Regions from separate parts of the Exiguobacterium sp. AB2 genome, predicted to be linked through region 2. Evidence: riboswitches for the same ligand, from Rfam matches in the RefSeq annotation. Region 2 holds a riboswitch; each other region holds the start of a gene.

Region 1 (5,257 bases), on a different contig from region 2:
CGCTTCAACGTTCGTCTTGAACGTCAAGTTTTTCGGGTTGTCGACGATATCAGCGACTGTCGCGTCGACCGTCTTGCCTTCAGCGAGCGTGAGCAAGCCTTCTGATTGGAGCATCGTGAGGATACGGCCATGGTCTGCAACCGATGAGCTCATGATGATTTCCGCGCCATCTGGAAGCTCATCGAGTGAGGCGTAGTCTTGTGAGTAGACACCGATCGGCTCGATGTGGACGCCACCGGCTGATGCGAATTTATAGTCTTTGTTTTCAGCCATTTGTGACTCGAGGTATGGCTCGTGTTGGAAGTAGTTCGCGTCAAGCTCTCCGTCCGCAAGTGTACGGTTCGGGAGGACGTAGTCTTGGAACTTCGTGATTTCAAGCTTGTAGCCTTTTGCTTCATATTCATCTTTGACGTGCTCCAAAATCTCTGCGTGTGGCACGTTCGATGCGCCGATGACGAGCGTCTTGTCGTCACCTGCGCCTGATTCTGAATCCCCGCCGCAAGCCGCGAGAATGGTGAGTGCTGATGCTGCCGTTAAACCGAGTACTGTTTTCCATGATTTCATGTGTGAACCCTCCAAATGTTTTTTATTTGATTAAGCAGAGCGCTTATCGATTCTTGTGACAAGTCGGTCTCCGATGAATTGAATCACGAAGACGATGACTAAGATGAGGACGGTCGCGACGAACGTCACGTCGTTCCGCGAACGCTGGAACCCGTCAAGGAACGCCAAGTTACCGAGACCACCGCCACCGACGACGCCCGCCATCGCCGTATAACCGACGATCGCGACGAGTGTGACCGTGATTCCCGACACGATGGCCGGGAGCGCCTCTGGGAACAAGACTTTATAGATGATTTGCCATTTCGTTGCTCCCATCGACTCGGCCGCCTCGATGACACCGCGGTCAATCTCACGAAGTGCGAGCTCGACCATCCGTGCATAGAACGGGGCCGCCCCGATGATGAGCGCCGGAAGTGCCGCCGTCGAACCGAGGATCGTGCCGACGACGACCTTCGTGAACGGGATGAGCAAGATAATCAAAATAATGAACGGGATTGAACGGAACACGTTGACGAACGCACTGACGACGGTGTAAATCGTCCGATTCTTCATCATGAGCGGTTCGTTCGTCACATAAAGAATGATCCCGAGTGCGAGACCGAAGGCGAACGTTGCGCCACCGGCGACGAGCGTCATATAAATCGTCTGCCACGTCTCCTCGAGCATGATCTCCCAGTCTACGTTAGGAAACATCGCTTTCCACCTCCACTTCCACTGCCTGCGATCGGATTGAGGCGATGGCCCGCTCGACTTCAGCCGGCTCTCCGATCAGTTGAATGAATAGCGTCCCGAGCGCGCCGACTTGCGACTGCGTCACGTTCCCGCCGATGATGTTGAAGCCGATTTCGTGTGTCTTCAAAATATTCGAGAGAATCGGTTGTTCGGCCGTCTCGTTCAAGAACTTGAGCTTGACGATTTGACCGCTCGGATAGCGCGCCTTCAAGTGTTCGAACGTGAGCGACATGTCGTCGACCGCGCCGATCTGCTTGACGAACTCTTTCGTGATCGGTTGTTCCGGATGTTGGAACACGTCCGCGACTTGCCCAATCTCGACGACTCGGCCTGCTTCCATGACCGCGACGCGATGGCAAATCTTTTGGATGACGTGCATCTCGTGCGTGATGAGGACGATCGTCAAGCCGAGCTTTTTATTGATGTCGACGAGCAACTCGAGAATCGAGTCGGTCGTCTTCGGGTCGAGCGCGCTCGTCGCTTCATCGCAGAGGAGCACTTCTGGATTCGTAGCGAGCGCACGGGCAATCCCGACTCGCTGCTTTTGACCACCCGATAACTGTGACGGGTAGCTGTCCTCACGTCCGGTAAGCCCGACGAGTTCGACAAGTTCTTGGACGCGGCGCTTGCGCTCGCTCGCCGGTACGCCGATGAGTTCGAGCGGGAAGCTGATGTTTTCAGCAACCGTGCGTGACCAGAGTAGATTGAAGTGTTGGAACACCATCGAGACGTTTTTGCGGACCCCGCGTAACTCTTTCGGGCTCAGCTTCGTCAGTTCGCTCCCCGCCACCTCGATCGTGCCGCTCGACGGTGACTCGAGCCGGTTGAGGAGTCGAATGAGTGTCGACTTCCCTGCCCCTGAGTATCCGATTATTCCAAAAATTTCGCCGCTTTCGATTGTAAGCGACACATCATCGACCGCCTGGACTCGACCGTTTTTCGTGTCGAACCATTTGGCCACATTGCGTAGTTGAATCAATCCCTTTCCCTCCTGACAACAAAAAAAGTACGCACGTTTGAGCAAACGTGCGTACTTTATCGGTACGGACAACGATTGCTCTCATCTTCCAAGGTATACACCTTGCTGGAATTAGCACCATTTCGGATTGCTCCGCGGTTGCTGGGCGTCATAGGGCCAGTCCCTCAGCCTCTCTTGATAAGAGTGTTGTATATTCGATTAGCCTTATCATAGCGACATATTATTTTCATGTCAAACTATTTTATGCGAAAAAATAAAAAAAGGTGCCGTCCGAAGACGACACAGAACGTAGCACCTTGAGTCACAGGAAGGACAACCCATAGATGAACCCCTTTTGCCCGATCAGAGCATTCATCCTTAATATGGGGGATGTTACTCGTCAATCACCCAATCCTGACATGTACCGAACGGCTACGCGGTCTGTATTCCTTCGCTTGATTTTTTTGGGGGACAATCGAAGGGAAGGTCCACTTCAAAATCGCGTAAGCGGGTGGTTCGGCGATGCCTGAACGTCTTGATTGCGAGTAAATCGCGTCCTATTTTTGTGTTCAAGTAAGATGTTGTAATGAATATACCATTCGTGAACTTTCTGTGTCAACTGATTATTTAAAATTTTCAGATTATTCTAATGTTCCTCCGTCACTTGACGAAGGAAAGCACGTGTTGCACGTTTTGGAACGCATAGATTCGATCGGTCACTTGGCCATTTTCAAGCTTCAGGAGCGCCGGGACGCTCATCACTTGATACGCTTCCAGCTCGTTTGGGATGAAGTTCGCATCGCGTTTTTCAATCTTTAAATTAGGATCGACCGCCTCGACGACCGTGAGCATCCGCTCGGCCACGGCGCATGTACCACACATTGGGGCGTATATATATAACAATCCGTCTGTCACCATATTTCTCACCTCTCTCCTGATTATAAGAAGCTTCGCCCCGACATTCAAAAGTTGTGCTCGATTTGAAAAAATTCTGAATACTTCCATTTTTCTGGTTGACGTGCGTCTGAAAGAGGCATAGTATGGTCAATAACTTTAATGCTTTTGTACATAACAGTAAAAGAGAAGGATAGGTGAAGAAAACATGACGGAAGAACGACTTACCGGAAAACAGTTCTTGATGAACGTATTGAACGGACTCAGCCTTGCCATTTTGATTGCCCTCATTCCGAGCGCATTGCTCGGTGAATTGACGAAAGCCATCTTGCCGTATTTTCCGTCGCTCCAGTTCATCTTAGACGCGACGACGATCGCGATGCGCCTCCTCCCGGTCATTATCGGGGTCGCCGTCGCCATGCAGTTCGGCCGCACGGCGCTCGAGGCCGGGACGATCGGCATCGCGACACACGTCGGGAGCGGTGCCATCCGCATTGAGGAAGGTACCTTCCTCATGGCCGGCATCGGTGACGTCATCACGGCCGGTGTGACGGCGGCCCTCGCGACGTATCTCGTCATGCAACTGTCACCACGCTTAAAGACGTACACGGTACTCGTTTTGCCGATGACGGTCATCGTCGTCGCCGGAGGCATCGGCGCGTTCCTGCTCACGTATATCTCACAGATCACGACGTACGTCGGGACGATCATCATGACGATGACGGAACTACAACCGGTCGTCATGGGCATCTTGATCGCGATGGCGTTCTCGCTCATCATCGTCTCGCCGATTTCGACGGTCGGGATCGCCACGGCGATCAGCCTATCGGGCGTCGCGGCCGGGGCGGCCAATCTCGGTGTCGTCGCCGCCGGTTTCGGGCTCGCGATCGCCGGATGGCAGATGAACGCGACCGGCACGTCAATCGCCCACTTCCTCGGTTCACCGAAGATTCAGATGGCGAACTTCATCCGTCGTCCGATCATGATGCTCCCCGTGCTCGCGAACGCGGCCATTCTCGGTGCGCTCGCCGGTATCCTTCGAATCGAAGGCACGCCGATCAGTGCCGGATTCGGTGTCTCGGGGCTCATCGGACCGATCAATGCGCTTCATTTGATGCCGGGCGGTTTCGCGCTCTTCAACGTCATGCTCGTCATCGTCTTGTTCGGTCTCATCCCGATCGCGCTCGGAATTTTCTTCTTCAAGCTGTTCAACCGGACGCCGCTCATCCGTCCGGAACATTATCGTCTCGACTTCGAATGAAAAAAGGGCCGGCTTCTCAAAAGAGAAACCGGCCTTTCTATTACCCTTGAATCATCGCTTCGTATTCTTCGCTCGACATGAGTTTTTCCACGTCAGACGAGTCGTTCAATTCCACTTCAATCATCCAAGCGCCTTCAAACGGTGCTTCGTTCACGAGTTCTGGTGAATCCGCGAGCGACTCGTTCACCGCTGTGATTTTACCAGAGACCGGTGCGTAGAGTTCCGATACCGTCTTGACCGATTCGACCGAACCGAACGGCTCATCGATTAGAATCGTGCCCCCGACTTCAGGAAGTTCGACAAAGACGATGTCCCCGAGTTCGCTCTGTGCGAAGTCCGTGATCCCGATGCGGGCCACACTTCCGTTCACTTCAACCCATTCGTGTTCTTTTGAATAACGTAAATTGGCAGGTACTTTGCTCATCCTAACTTCCCCCTCAAATAAATTAGACTCACACGTGTATTATAGCACTTAGCCCCAAACGTCTGTAAACGACTTTTCCGAAAATCCAACTGTCGATTTTTCCCCATTCGTTACAATCGGACGCTTCAAAAGCATACCATTGCTTGCAAGGAGCTCGAGTTGTTCGTCTTCTGATAAGTTCGGTAACTGATCTTTAATGCCTTCGTTGCGATACACTTGTCCGCTCGTATTGAAAAACTTTTTGAGCGGGAGCCCTGACTGTTTCCACAGCTCGGCCAACTCGTCTTTCGACGGCGTCGCCTCGACGATATGGACGTATGTATAGGCCACGTCGTTCTCTTTCAACCACTTTTCTGCTTTTTTACATGTGCTGCACGGTGGATAACCGTATAGTGTCACCATGATTCATCACCTCTTCTGTTAA
Region 2 (5,257 bases):
TCCCAACACGGCCCTTCCCCAAGCGTATTTCTGACTCGAATCCAACATGTCGCGTTCACGTTTTCCATTAAATAGCCTCCACTCTCTCCTGTGATGTCAAAAGACTATTCCCTAGACCGGACGTCTCTAGTCCTATTTCTGAAAATTGTTTATCCTGTCCTGCGTCCGGACGTCAACAAAAAAACTCCCGCTGAGGTTAGCGGGAGAATCGACTTATTTGGCACCTTCCACGTTCATATGTTTACTGCGGAGCTGTCCGCAGGCCGCATCGATGTCGGTCCCGTGTTCGAGACGGACACCCGTGTTGACGCCACGTTTCTTCAAAATGTCGTAAAACGCCATGATGTCCTCCGACGTACTGCGCTCATATTGGATATGCTCGTTGACCGGATTGTATGGAATCAAGTTGACGTACGACTTGTCATTGATGTCCGCGATCAAGTCAGCGAGCTCTTCGGCATGTTCCGGCAAGTCGTTCACTTTCGAGAGAAGAATGTACTCGAACGTGATTCGCTTGTTCGTCTTCTCGACGTAATAACGGATGGCCGGCATGAGCTTGTCGAGCGGGAACGCCCGGTTGATCTTCATGATCTGTGTCCGGAGCGCGTCGTTCGGCGCGTGGAGCGACAGCGCCAAGTTGATGCGCAAATCGAGGTCGGCGAACTTGTAAATCTTATCGGCGAGCCCACTCGTCGAGACGTTGATTTTCCGCGGCGCGATGGCGAGACCGCGCTCGTCTTTGACGACACGAAGGAAATCGACTAAGTGATCGAAGTTGTCGAACGGCTCCCCGATTCCCATGACGACGATATGACTGACGCGGGCACCTTCCCCGACTTCGTCCAAGTAATGTTGCACGGTCATGATCTGCTCGACGACTTCGCCTGCCGTCAAATCGCGTGTCTTCTTCAACAGACCGCTCGCACAGAAGCTGCACCCGATATTGCACCCGACTTGTGTCGTGACACAGACCGAACGACCATATTTGTGACGCATGAGCACCGTCTCGATATAGTGGCCGTCGTGGAGTTTAAGTAAGAATTTGACCGTCCCGTCGCCCGCCTCTTGTTTGACGAACAACTCTTGTGTCGAGATGACGTAACGCTCCGCGAGCGCTGTTTTCACTTCATCTCGCACGTTGATGGCATCCATCGACTTGACCCGGTCGATGTAGAGCGAGTCCCAAATCTGTCTCGCGTGATAGGCGCTGTATCCAAAATCGACACAGACGTCCGTAAGCTGATCAAACGTCAGCCCGTATATAGATGGTTTCATTGCAATCTGTCCTTTCTTCAATCCGCATAATTCCCATTGTAGCGGACCGCGTCGACGGGTGCAACGTTCTTACAACGGCGGGAGCGGCCGCGTGACATGACGTTCGAACGCGTAGGCGATGCGAATCAAATCGCGCTCCGCGTAACTCGTCCCCGTGAACGATAACCCGAACGGAGCGCCGCTCTGTTTCACGGCATACGGAATCGTGATCGTCGGGTGACCGGCTTTCGCGGCCATGTCATAGTTCAAGTCGTGCGGCAAGACGAGCGCATGGAGCGCCTGCTCGGCCAACAGTCGGTCGATGCCGTCCGTCTTGGCGTGACGGACGTCGTCGAGGCGACGTGTCAGATAGGTGGCCTCAATCAAGCGGCCCGATTGTTCGTCCGCTTTCTCGAACGTCTTCTGTCCGTGTGGAATCGTCTCCGGATGGCTGCTGTTCCAGTTAATCAAATCCGAAAGCGTCTTATACGAGAGCGTCGTCGAGGCTAGATACGCCTCGATTCCGAGCTTAAACTCATGATACAGGATATCGCCTTGGTCGAGCGATGTTGTCGACGGCAGTTCGACAGTGACGACCTCGATGCCGCTCTGTTTCAGCAAGGCGATCGCCTCATCATAGAGCGCCTGTTCTTCTTCCGACAGATCAATCTTGACGATCCCGACGCGCATCCCGACCGCTTGGCGTTCATCGAGACACGTCCGATACGGCGGACCGGCCGGAAGGTGCGTCGTCGCCGGGTCAGCCGGGTCTTCCCCGACCATCGCCTCAAGGGCAAGCACCGCATCCCGGAGCGTTCGTGCCATCGGGCCGGCCGTGTCCTGCGACCGGGAGATCGGAATGATGCCGCTCCGGCTAATCAAACCGACGGTCGGCTTGATGCCGACGATGCCGTTATGGACGCTCGGATGGATAATCGAGCCGCTCGTCTCGCTGCCGACGGCGAGAAGCGTCATGTTCGCCGCGACCGCGGACGCCGAACCTGAACTCGACCCGCCGACATCGAGCTTGTCCCCATATGGATTGAGCGTCTGGCCCCCGACCCCGCTCCAGCCGTTCGGCATCCCCTCGGTCAAAAAGTTGGCCCACTCGGACAAGTTCGCTTTCCCGAGGATGATGGCCCCGCTCGCGCGTAAACTTTGAACGAGGTGGGCGTCTCGGCCGGCGAAGTGATGCGCGAGGGCGACGGCCCCAGCCGTCGTCTTCATCTGACCGGCCGTCTCGACGTTGTCTTTAATCAGTACCGGGATGCCGAGCAGCGGCAAGCGATCACCACGTCGGAACGCCCGGTCGGCCGCCTCGGCCTCGAACAGAGCGTCCGGGTTCACTTGAATGACCGCTCTCAGCTTGTCGTTCAATGCGGCGATTCGGGTCAAATAGTAGGCCGTCACGTCACGCGCGGTGAACGTTCCTTCCTTATATCCGAGATGGGCGGTCTCGATATCGAGTTCGAAAAATGGGTTTGGTTCAGTCATGTTGATTCCTCCTTTGCTCACTCGTTCGTATTCGCTATTTCCACTTGATTTCCTGTTTTCGTTCGCCAACGAATGTGTAACTTGGTAAACTGAAAAAAAGGGAGGTTACTATGAACCGTTCGTACGTACTCGTCTTGTTGTCCGTCTTTGTCTTGTTCTTCTTACAGCTCTATGCCGGGGAGGCCCCGTATACGCTACCGCTCTCCATCGTCCTCGTCGTCTTGATTGTCGGGGCCACGTTGCTGCAACTTCGGCGAAAACCTAATCGTTGACGACACTTTCGGACAGATGGTATGATGCTTTCACCAACTACATATCGATATCTTGAGTGAACGAGAGACCTGGCTCTATGACTTCACAGCAACCTGCTTCGGCAAGGTGCTACTTCCAGCAAGGCGTTTGCCTTGGACGATATGACAGAACGCTCATGTCGATGACATGGGCGTTTTTATTTGGACAATACGTGTACAGGGGGAGTTTATTATGGAAAAAGCAACATTCGCGGGCGGCTGTTTTTGGTGCATGGTGACGCCGTTCGAGGAGCAACCTGGCATCGAGTCAATCGTATCCGGTTATACGGGAGGTCACGTCGATGACCCGACGTATGAACAAGTGAAAACAGGGACGACGGGACATTATGAGGTCGTCGAGATCACGTTCGACCCGACGCTGTTCGTTTATGAGCGCCTGCTCGAACTATATTGGATTCAGACCGATCCGACCGATGACGGCGGCCAGTTCCAAGACCGCGGCAGCCAATATGCGCCGGCCATCTTCTATCATACTGAAGAACAACGCGTGAAAGCAGAGCAGAGTCGCGACGCGCTCGCGGCGAGCGGACGATTCAAACAGCCGATCGTCACGAAGATTCTACCGGCCGACACGTTCTATCCGGCCGAGGAATACCATCAAGACTTCCATAAAAAAAATCCGGCCCACTATAAAGAGGACCGGAAGAAATCTGGGCGCGACGCATTCATCGAGCAAGCCTGGTAAACAAAAGACGGGTCGTCTGACCCGTCTTTTTAGCTTTTCGCAATCCCGAGCATGAATCCGGCCACGACGATGAGCCCGATTCCCATAAAGACGAAGACCCGTTCTTTCGTCGTCTTCTCTTCTTTCAATAGATAAATCCCGCCGAGCGTCGCCACGACGACGTTCAGTTGCGACAAGGCGAACGACGTCGCGATGCCGACCTCACCGCTCGACACGAACATCCCGAAGTTCCCAATCCCCCAGGCGAGACCGGCCAAGATGTTTTTGAACGTCTTCGGGTCGAACTTCTTGACATCTTTCTCGCGCAAGCTGAACAAGAGCGCTGCGATGAACATCCCGACCGATTGCGGCAAGATGGCCGTGATGCCGTCGACCTCGAAATAGTTCGTCAAGACGGCATACGTCACATAACCGATACTCGACACGAGCAGGACGAGCAAGCCTTTCTTCAAGGCCCCGCTACTGTCGCCGTCTTTGTTCTGCTGATATGACGTCAGTGCCGCCCCGATGATAATCAACACGAGCGCAGAAAAACCGAGCCATAACTCGGTCGACGTCTGCCAATCACCGAGCACGATGACGCCGAACAAGGACGTCCCGACGAGTTGCATACCGGTGCTGATCGGCATCGCTTTCGATACACTTAAAATTTGGAACGATTGGAACTGTAAATATTGCCCGAGTGCCCAGAACACACCGGAGATGAAGCCGGTCACGATTGCTAGCGTCGTGAACTCCGGATTGAATACGAGTGCGATGATGACCGCCATCACCATCGCCCCAATCGTCGTCCCGATTAACTGTTGAATCGGCTTACCACCGACTTTCGACACGATGAGCGGGATACTCCCCCACATCAAGGCAGGTAAGAGTGCGAGTAAAATCATTTCCATAGATAACACCTGCTTTCGTAGAATAACATTACCAATGATTTTCCCACGTTTACGCACGATTAAACTTTGTTCGAAAAAATTTAAAAATATCCATTGCCAAATGTTTTACTAGGATGATATAATAATTTTCGAACGGGGCATTAGCTCAGCTGGGAGAGCGCCACGCTGGCAGCGTGGAGGTCAGCGGTTCGAGCCCGCTATGCTCCATTATGGAAGTCACCACTCATTTGAGGGGTGATTTTTTTTTGCGTCTCCGCCCGGTTTAAGTCACCTGGTAGCGGGTAATGATTGTAAGACATCATTATTCTAGGGGGGACTTACTATGGATCGTGCCTCTGTCGAAGAGACCATTTTAGCCGTCATCGACTGTATGCGGGCAAGCAATCACTGTTTCTCAAAATGTTTACAAGAAGAGGATTTATTGATGGTCGCCGAGTGTATCCGGCTGACGAAAGAATGTTCGGAAGTGTGTGCGCTCGCCTTGAACGCGCTCGAGACCGATTCGGCTTTCACCAAACCGATTGCTGCACTCTGCGCCCAGGTGTGCGACACGTGCGCCGTCGAATGTGGCCGCCACTTGCATGACCATTGCCAACGTTGTTCCGAAGCGTGTCTCCGCT
Region 3 (5,257 bases), on a different contig from region 2:
CATTATCCGTTCTCAGATACACCGCTCCACGTCTGGGTCGTCGCCCGTTACGGGGACAAATGGGTGTTGACGAAACATAAGCAGCGCGGTCTCGAGTTCCCCGGGGGCAAAGTCGAACCGGGCGAACACGAGGATGATGCGGCGATACGCGAAGTATTCGAAGAGACGGGGGGCATCGTCAAATCGCTCCATTACCTCGGCCAATATAGGGTGCTCGGGCGAGGTGACACGGTCATAAAGAACATATACTTTGCCGTCATCGACCGTTTCGAGGACCATCCGGCCGTGGAGGAGACAGACGGTGCCGTACTCCTTGACGAACTGCCGAAAAACCTGCTCCGCAACAATCAATACAGTTTCATGATGAAAGATCGCGTCTTGCCTGAGACGATGAAGGTGCTGCATGCAAAAAAACATGGTTTGACCGGATTGAGCCCCTCGCTCCCTACGCGGGCTATCGCATTCATCGCGGGTGGTACGAGACGCGTGACGGGGAAGACGTCGTCGCGTATACGATTACGCCGAAACGCCCGAACGGCCATGTTCTGTTTTACTTGAGAGGCGGGACGGGCCGCATCGGGGACGTCCGCTTGCCACGCTTGATGCAATTCGCGGCGCGTGGCTTTCACGTCGTCGCCCCGGTGTATCGGGGCAATCACGGCGGGACCGGCAAAGAAGATTTCGGGGGCGACGATTTAGAGGACGTCTTGTCGCTCTATGACCGGGTGCGGCAGACGAATCCACGGATTCATGCACTCGGCTTCTCACGGGGCGGGATGATGGCGCTATCGCTCGCTTCCGTCCGTCCGCTCGTCTCCGTCACATCATGGGCCGGTGTGACGAATTTGAAATGGACGTATGAGGAGCAACAGACGATGCGCAAAATGCTTCGACGGATGACGGGCGGGGACCCGGAGACGGCGAGTGCGGCGTATATTGAGCGGTCGCCGCTCTATAAAGACTGGGACGCGCCGACGCTGTTGATTCATGGGACGGACGATGAGCAAGTCCGGCTCCGCCATGCGACGGCTGTCGCCGAAAAGCTCGGCGCACAGGCCGAGCTTTGGGTCGTCCCGTTCGCGCACCAATTGCCGTTTTGGGACAAGTGGGAGACGACGGAGCGGGCGATGGATTGGATGCTGAAGCAAACGAAACAGGGCTAGTGCCACATGTGCACTTGCCCTTTCTTTAATTTAGAAGACGATTGGTCCGGCCGCGATGACCGACTCGTTCGCTTTCGTAAACCGTTTGAAGTTATCTTGGAACTTGATCGCGAGCGCGCGCGCCTCGGCGTCGTACTTCGCTGAATCTTTCCATGTGTCACGCGGGTTGAGGACGTCGCGTGGCACACCTTTGATGTCGACTGGGATGTCGACATTGAAGATGTCGTGGCGGATCGTCTCGACGTCACGGAGTTCTCCGTTGACGGCCGCGTTCACCATCGCGCGCGTATAAGCGAGCTTCATCCGCGACCCTTCGCCGTACACGCCGCCCGTCCAGCCTGTGTTGACGAGATAGACGTCGACGTCGTGCTTCTCGATCAACGTGCCGAGCATATCAGCGTAGCGTTCTGGTGCGAGTGGCAAGAACGGAGACCCGAAGCAAGTCGAGAACGTCGCTTGCGGCTCGGTCACACCGCGCTCCGTACCAGCCAGTTTCGACGTGTAACCAGACAAGAAGTGATACATCGCCTGCTCTTTCGTCAATTTGCTGATTGGCGGCAATACACCGTACGCGTCAGCCGTCAAGAACACGATCGTGTTCGGATGTCCGGCGCGTGATGGGAGCATGGCGTTATCAATGAAATCGATCGGATAGGCGGCTCGCGTGTTTTCCGTCAAGGAAATGTTTTTGTAATCGGGTGAACGGTCATCATTCAAGACGACGTTCTCGATTAAAGATCCGAAACGGATCGCGTCATAGATTTGCGGCTCGTTCTCACGCGACAAGTTGATCGTCTTCGCATAGCAGCCACCTTCAATGTTAAACACGCCGTCTGGAGACCAGCCGTGCTCATCATCACCAATCAAGTGACGTTCTGGGTCGGCCGATAACGTCGTCTTCCCGGTTCCCGATAGCCCGAAGAAGAGTGCGGTCTCGTTGGCGTCGTTGACGTTTGCCGAACAGTGCATCGAGAGGACGTGTTGCTCCGGGAGCAGGAAGTTCATGACAGAGAAGATTGATTTCTTGATTTCACCACCGTACTCTGTTCCCCCGATCAGAATCGTACGTTTGGCGAATGAGACGAGAATGAACGTCTCGGAGTGCGTGCCGTCGACAGCCGGATCTGCCTTATAGCTCGGTGCATAGATGACCGTGAACGGGTCGAACGCACCTTTTGTCGGCCATTCACGAAGGAACAGTTGCTTCGCGAACAAGCTGTGCCATGCATATTCTGTGATGGCGCGAACCGGAAGCGTGTAATGCTCATCCGCACCTGCTGACGCTTCAAGATAGTAGAGCTTTTGTTTTTGCTCAAGATGGGTGAGCACCTTATCGAGCAACGCTGTGAACTTCTCTTCGGCGATCGGTTGGTTGACCGGTCCCCAGTCGACTAAGTGATTGCTGACTTCATCTTGCACGACGAATTTGTCTTTTGGTGACCGGCCTGTGAATTTGCCTGTACTGACCGATAAAGCCCCGTCTTTCGTCAGTACACCTTCCCCGTTTTGAATGGCTTCTTCCACCAGTTCTGGAACCGTCAAGTTCCGTTTTACCTCGGCACCATTAATTAATTCTTCGATTTTCAGGAGCGTTGTCGCCATCCCGAATCCCACCTTTCCCCTAAATAGATGTGGATGAAATCCGCATACTTCCGCAGTTAATTAGTATGACTTTTTTTATTATATGTGACACACTAATTAAAAACAAGCGTTTCTTCACTTTAATAAGTAAGCGCTTTCTTACATTGTCATTCTAACATATTCTGTACCAGGTCATAGAACAAAATCGGAAACCGTCATAAAAATGTTTGTTATTTCACAAACATAACTATTTGCCCGTTCGTGAAAAGTTTTACGAATTCGGTCGATACGCTTGACAGAACGGGACGTCATTTATATGATGGTGTTCGTAACGGATACTCTTATTCTGAGCGGTGGAGGGAACAAGGCCCTACGAAGCCCAGCAACCGTCCGAATGTAATGTTGTCGGAAAAGGTGCTATCCTGAAGCGAAGCGTAAGCTTCGAACGATAAGAGGGTAAGGAAGAACGATTCAACCTTTCCCATTTGAACGTGGCGAAAGGTTTTTTTCATTACCGTCCCAAAGCAACGCGTAAGGGGAACGAGTACCGTCCACACATCACCCTTATTATAGGAGGTTTTTTGAAATGTCAAACTTGAACCGTCGACTTTTCACTTCGGAGTCCGTCACTGAAGGACATCCGGATAAAATTTGTGACCAAATCTCAGACTCGATTTTGGACGCAATTTTAGCAGAAGATCCAAACGCCCGCGTTGCGGCTGAGACGTCTGTCACGACAGGTCTCGTGCTCGTAGCTGGTGAAATCACGACATCGACGTACGTCGATATCCCGAAAGTCGTCCGTGAAACGGTCCGTGAGATCGGTTATACACGCGCGAAATACGGATTTGACGCTGAGACGTGTGCTGTCTTGACTTCAATCGACGAGCAGTCTGTCGATATCGCGCAAGGTGTCGACCAAGCGCTCGAGGCACGTGAAGGTCAAATGACTGAAGAAGAACTCGATGCGATTGGCGCAGGGGACCAAGGTCTCATGTTCGGTTATGCGACGAAGGAAACGCCTGAACTCATGCCGCTCCCAATCTCGCTCGCACACAAATTGTCACGTCGTTTGGCGGAAGTCCGCAAAAACGGCACGCTTGCTTACCTCCGTCCGGACGGGAAGACGCAAGTGACGGTCGAGTACGACGAAGCGAACAACCCGGTTCGTATCGACACAATCGTTATCTCGACACAACACGCTGAAGACATCACGCTCGAGCAAATTCAAGCAGATCTTAAAGCACATGTCATCGACGCGGTCATCCCGACTGAACTTATCGATGCAGAGACAAAATACTTCATCAACCCAACTGGTCGTTTCGTCATCGGCGGACCACAAGGGGACGCAGGTCTCACAGGACGTAAGATTATCGTCGACACGTACGGTGGATACGCACGTCACGGTGGCGGCGCGTTTTCTGGTAAAGATCCTACGAAAGTTGACCGCTCTGCAGCATACGCGGCTCGTTACGTGGCGAAGAACATCGTCGCAGCTGGCCTCGCGGACAAAGCAGAAGTTCAACTTGCATACGCAATCGGTGTCGCACACCCGGTATCGATCGCGGTCGATACGTTCGGCACTGGTAAATTGAGCGAGACCGAGCTCGTAGAACTCATCCGTGAGAACTTCGACCTCCGCCCGGCCGGCATCATCAAGATGCTCGACCTTCGCCGCCCGATTTACAAGCAGACAGCAGCATACGGCCACTTCGGTCGCACGGACGTGGAACTCCCATGGGAGCAAACGGACAAAGCAGCAGTACTTGAAGAAGGCGCGAAACGCTTCGCGTAATCAAAGAAAAACGACCTTTCACGCGAAAGGTCGTTTTTGTTATGCCTGTGGCTTATGGTCAGTCGACTCGTGTCCTTGTCCTAACGCGGTATCTTTCGCCTCGACGACCTTCTCGCCGATCGATTGTAAATCCGATTTCGCCTCTTGGGCCGTCTCGACGACTTTATTGACGTCTTGTTTGACCGTGTCGGCTTCGCCAGCCACTTTTTCGTAGACGTTTTGGACGTCTGTCGCGACTTCTTGGATGATGCCTGAGGCCGCCTTCACTTGATCGATGACTTGTGAGGCCTTACCGGCCGGATCTTCTTTCACCGTCTCGACGAATCCGCCGACAGAAGCTTTCGCACTCGAGAATGACTGTTTCGTGTTCTCTCGGTTTGATGAGCTGAGGAGGGCGAGGAGCCCGCCGACGAGGGCGCCGAGCAACATGCCGGTGACGACGTTGATTTTTGGACCGTTCGACGACTCATGGTCGAATTGACGGTTCGGGTTGTTCGCTTGTGTAGCATGCGGGTCGTGTTGTAATGGTGGTTGCATAAAAACACTCCTTTTCTGTAAGTTGGCATTGGTACCTTTATACCCGTGTCAAATTGGAACATAACCCGTTCGCTCATTTCGTCATGAAAAAGTAATGAAGGGGCAGGATATTTTTGGCGGGATGGGGAATGATAGTACTAGATTGGCCAAAAGGGGGAGCTGTCATGAAGATGAGGGAAGC

Evidence for each region. A riboswitch is a leader RNA that binds a small molecule or an ion and turns the genes downstream of it on or off. The one in region 2 is predicted to bind S-adenosylmethionine.
Region 1: linked by a shared signal. The riboswitch ahead of DI14_RS07280 (methionine ABC transporter ATP-binding protein) and the one ahead of msrA (peptide-methionine (S)-S-oxide reductase MsrA) in region 2 are both predicted to bind S-adenosylmethionine.
Region 3: linked by a shared signal. The riboswitch ahead of metK (methionine adenosyltransferase) and the one ahead of msrA (peptide-methionine (S)-S-oxide reductase MsrA) in region 2 are both predicted to bind S-adenosylmethionine.

The regions. Positions count from the first base shown of each region.
Region 1 covers NZ_JNAA01000048.1:28,385-33,641, reverse strand. Annotated here, with positions in the region: gene DI14_RS07290 (MetQ/NlpA family ABC transporter substrate-binding protein) at 1-564, opposite strand, end outside; gene DI14_RS07285 (methionine ABC transporter permease) at 595-1,257, opposite strand; gene DI14_RS07280 (methionine ABC transporter ATP-binding protein) at 1,247-2,275, opposite strand; SAM riboswitch class I at 2,354-2,459, opposite strand; gene DI14_RS07275 (thioredoxin family protein) at 2,915-3,172, opposite strand; gene DI14_RS07270 (PTS transporter subunit IIC) at 3,357-4,409, shown strand; gene gcvH (glycine cleavage system protein GcvH) at 4,450-4,833, opposite strand; gene DI14_RS07260 (arsenate reductase family protein) at 4,882-5,235, opposite strand.
Region 2 covers NZ_JNAA01000042.1:9,245-14,501, reverse strand. Annotated here, with positions in the region: gene DI14_RS06020 (SMP-30/gluconolactonase/LRE family protein) at 1-68, opposite strand, end outside; gene rlmN (23S rRNA (adenine(2503)-C(2))-methyltransferase RlmN) at 214-1,275, opposite strand; gene DI14_RS06010 (amidase family protein) at 1,345-2,748, opposite strand; gene DI14_RS15500 (hypothetical protein) at 2,859-3,020, shown strand; SAM riboswitch class I at 3,065-3,165, shown strand; gene msrA (peptide-methionine (S)-S-oxide reductase MsrA) at 3,232-3,744, shown strand; gene DI14_RS05995 (GRP family sugar transporter) at 3,774-4,637, opposite strand; tRNA gene DI14_RS05990 (tRNA-Ala) at 4,772-4,844, shown strand; gene DI14_RS05985 (four-helix bundle copper-binding protein) at 4,960-5,257, shown strand, end outside.
Region 3 covers NZ_JNAA01000108.1:23,709-28,965, forward strand. Annotated here, with positions in the region: partial or broken gene ytkD (RNA deprotection pyrophosphohydrolase) at 1-396, shown strand, start outside; gene DI14_RS12820 (S9 family peptidase) at 555-1,163, shown strand; gene pckA (phosphoenolpyruvate carboxykinase (ATP)) at 1,194-2,765, opposite strand; SAM riboswitch class I at 3,083-3,199, shown strand; gene metK (methionine adenosyltransferase) at 3,331-4,539, shown strand; gene DI14_RS12835 (hypothetical protein) at 4,579-5,076, opposite strand; gene DI14_RS12840 (GNAT family N-acetyltransferase) at 5,241-5,257, shown strand, end outside.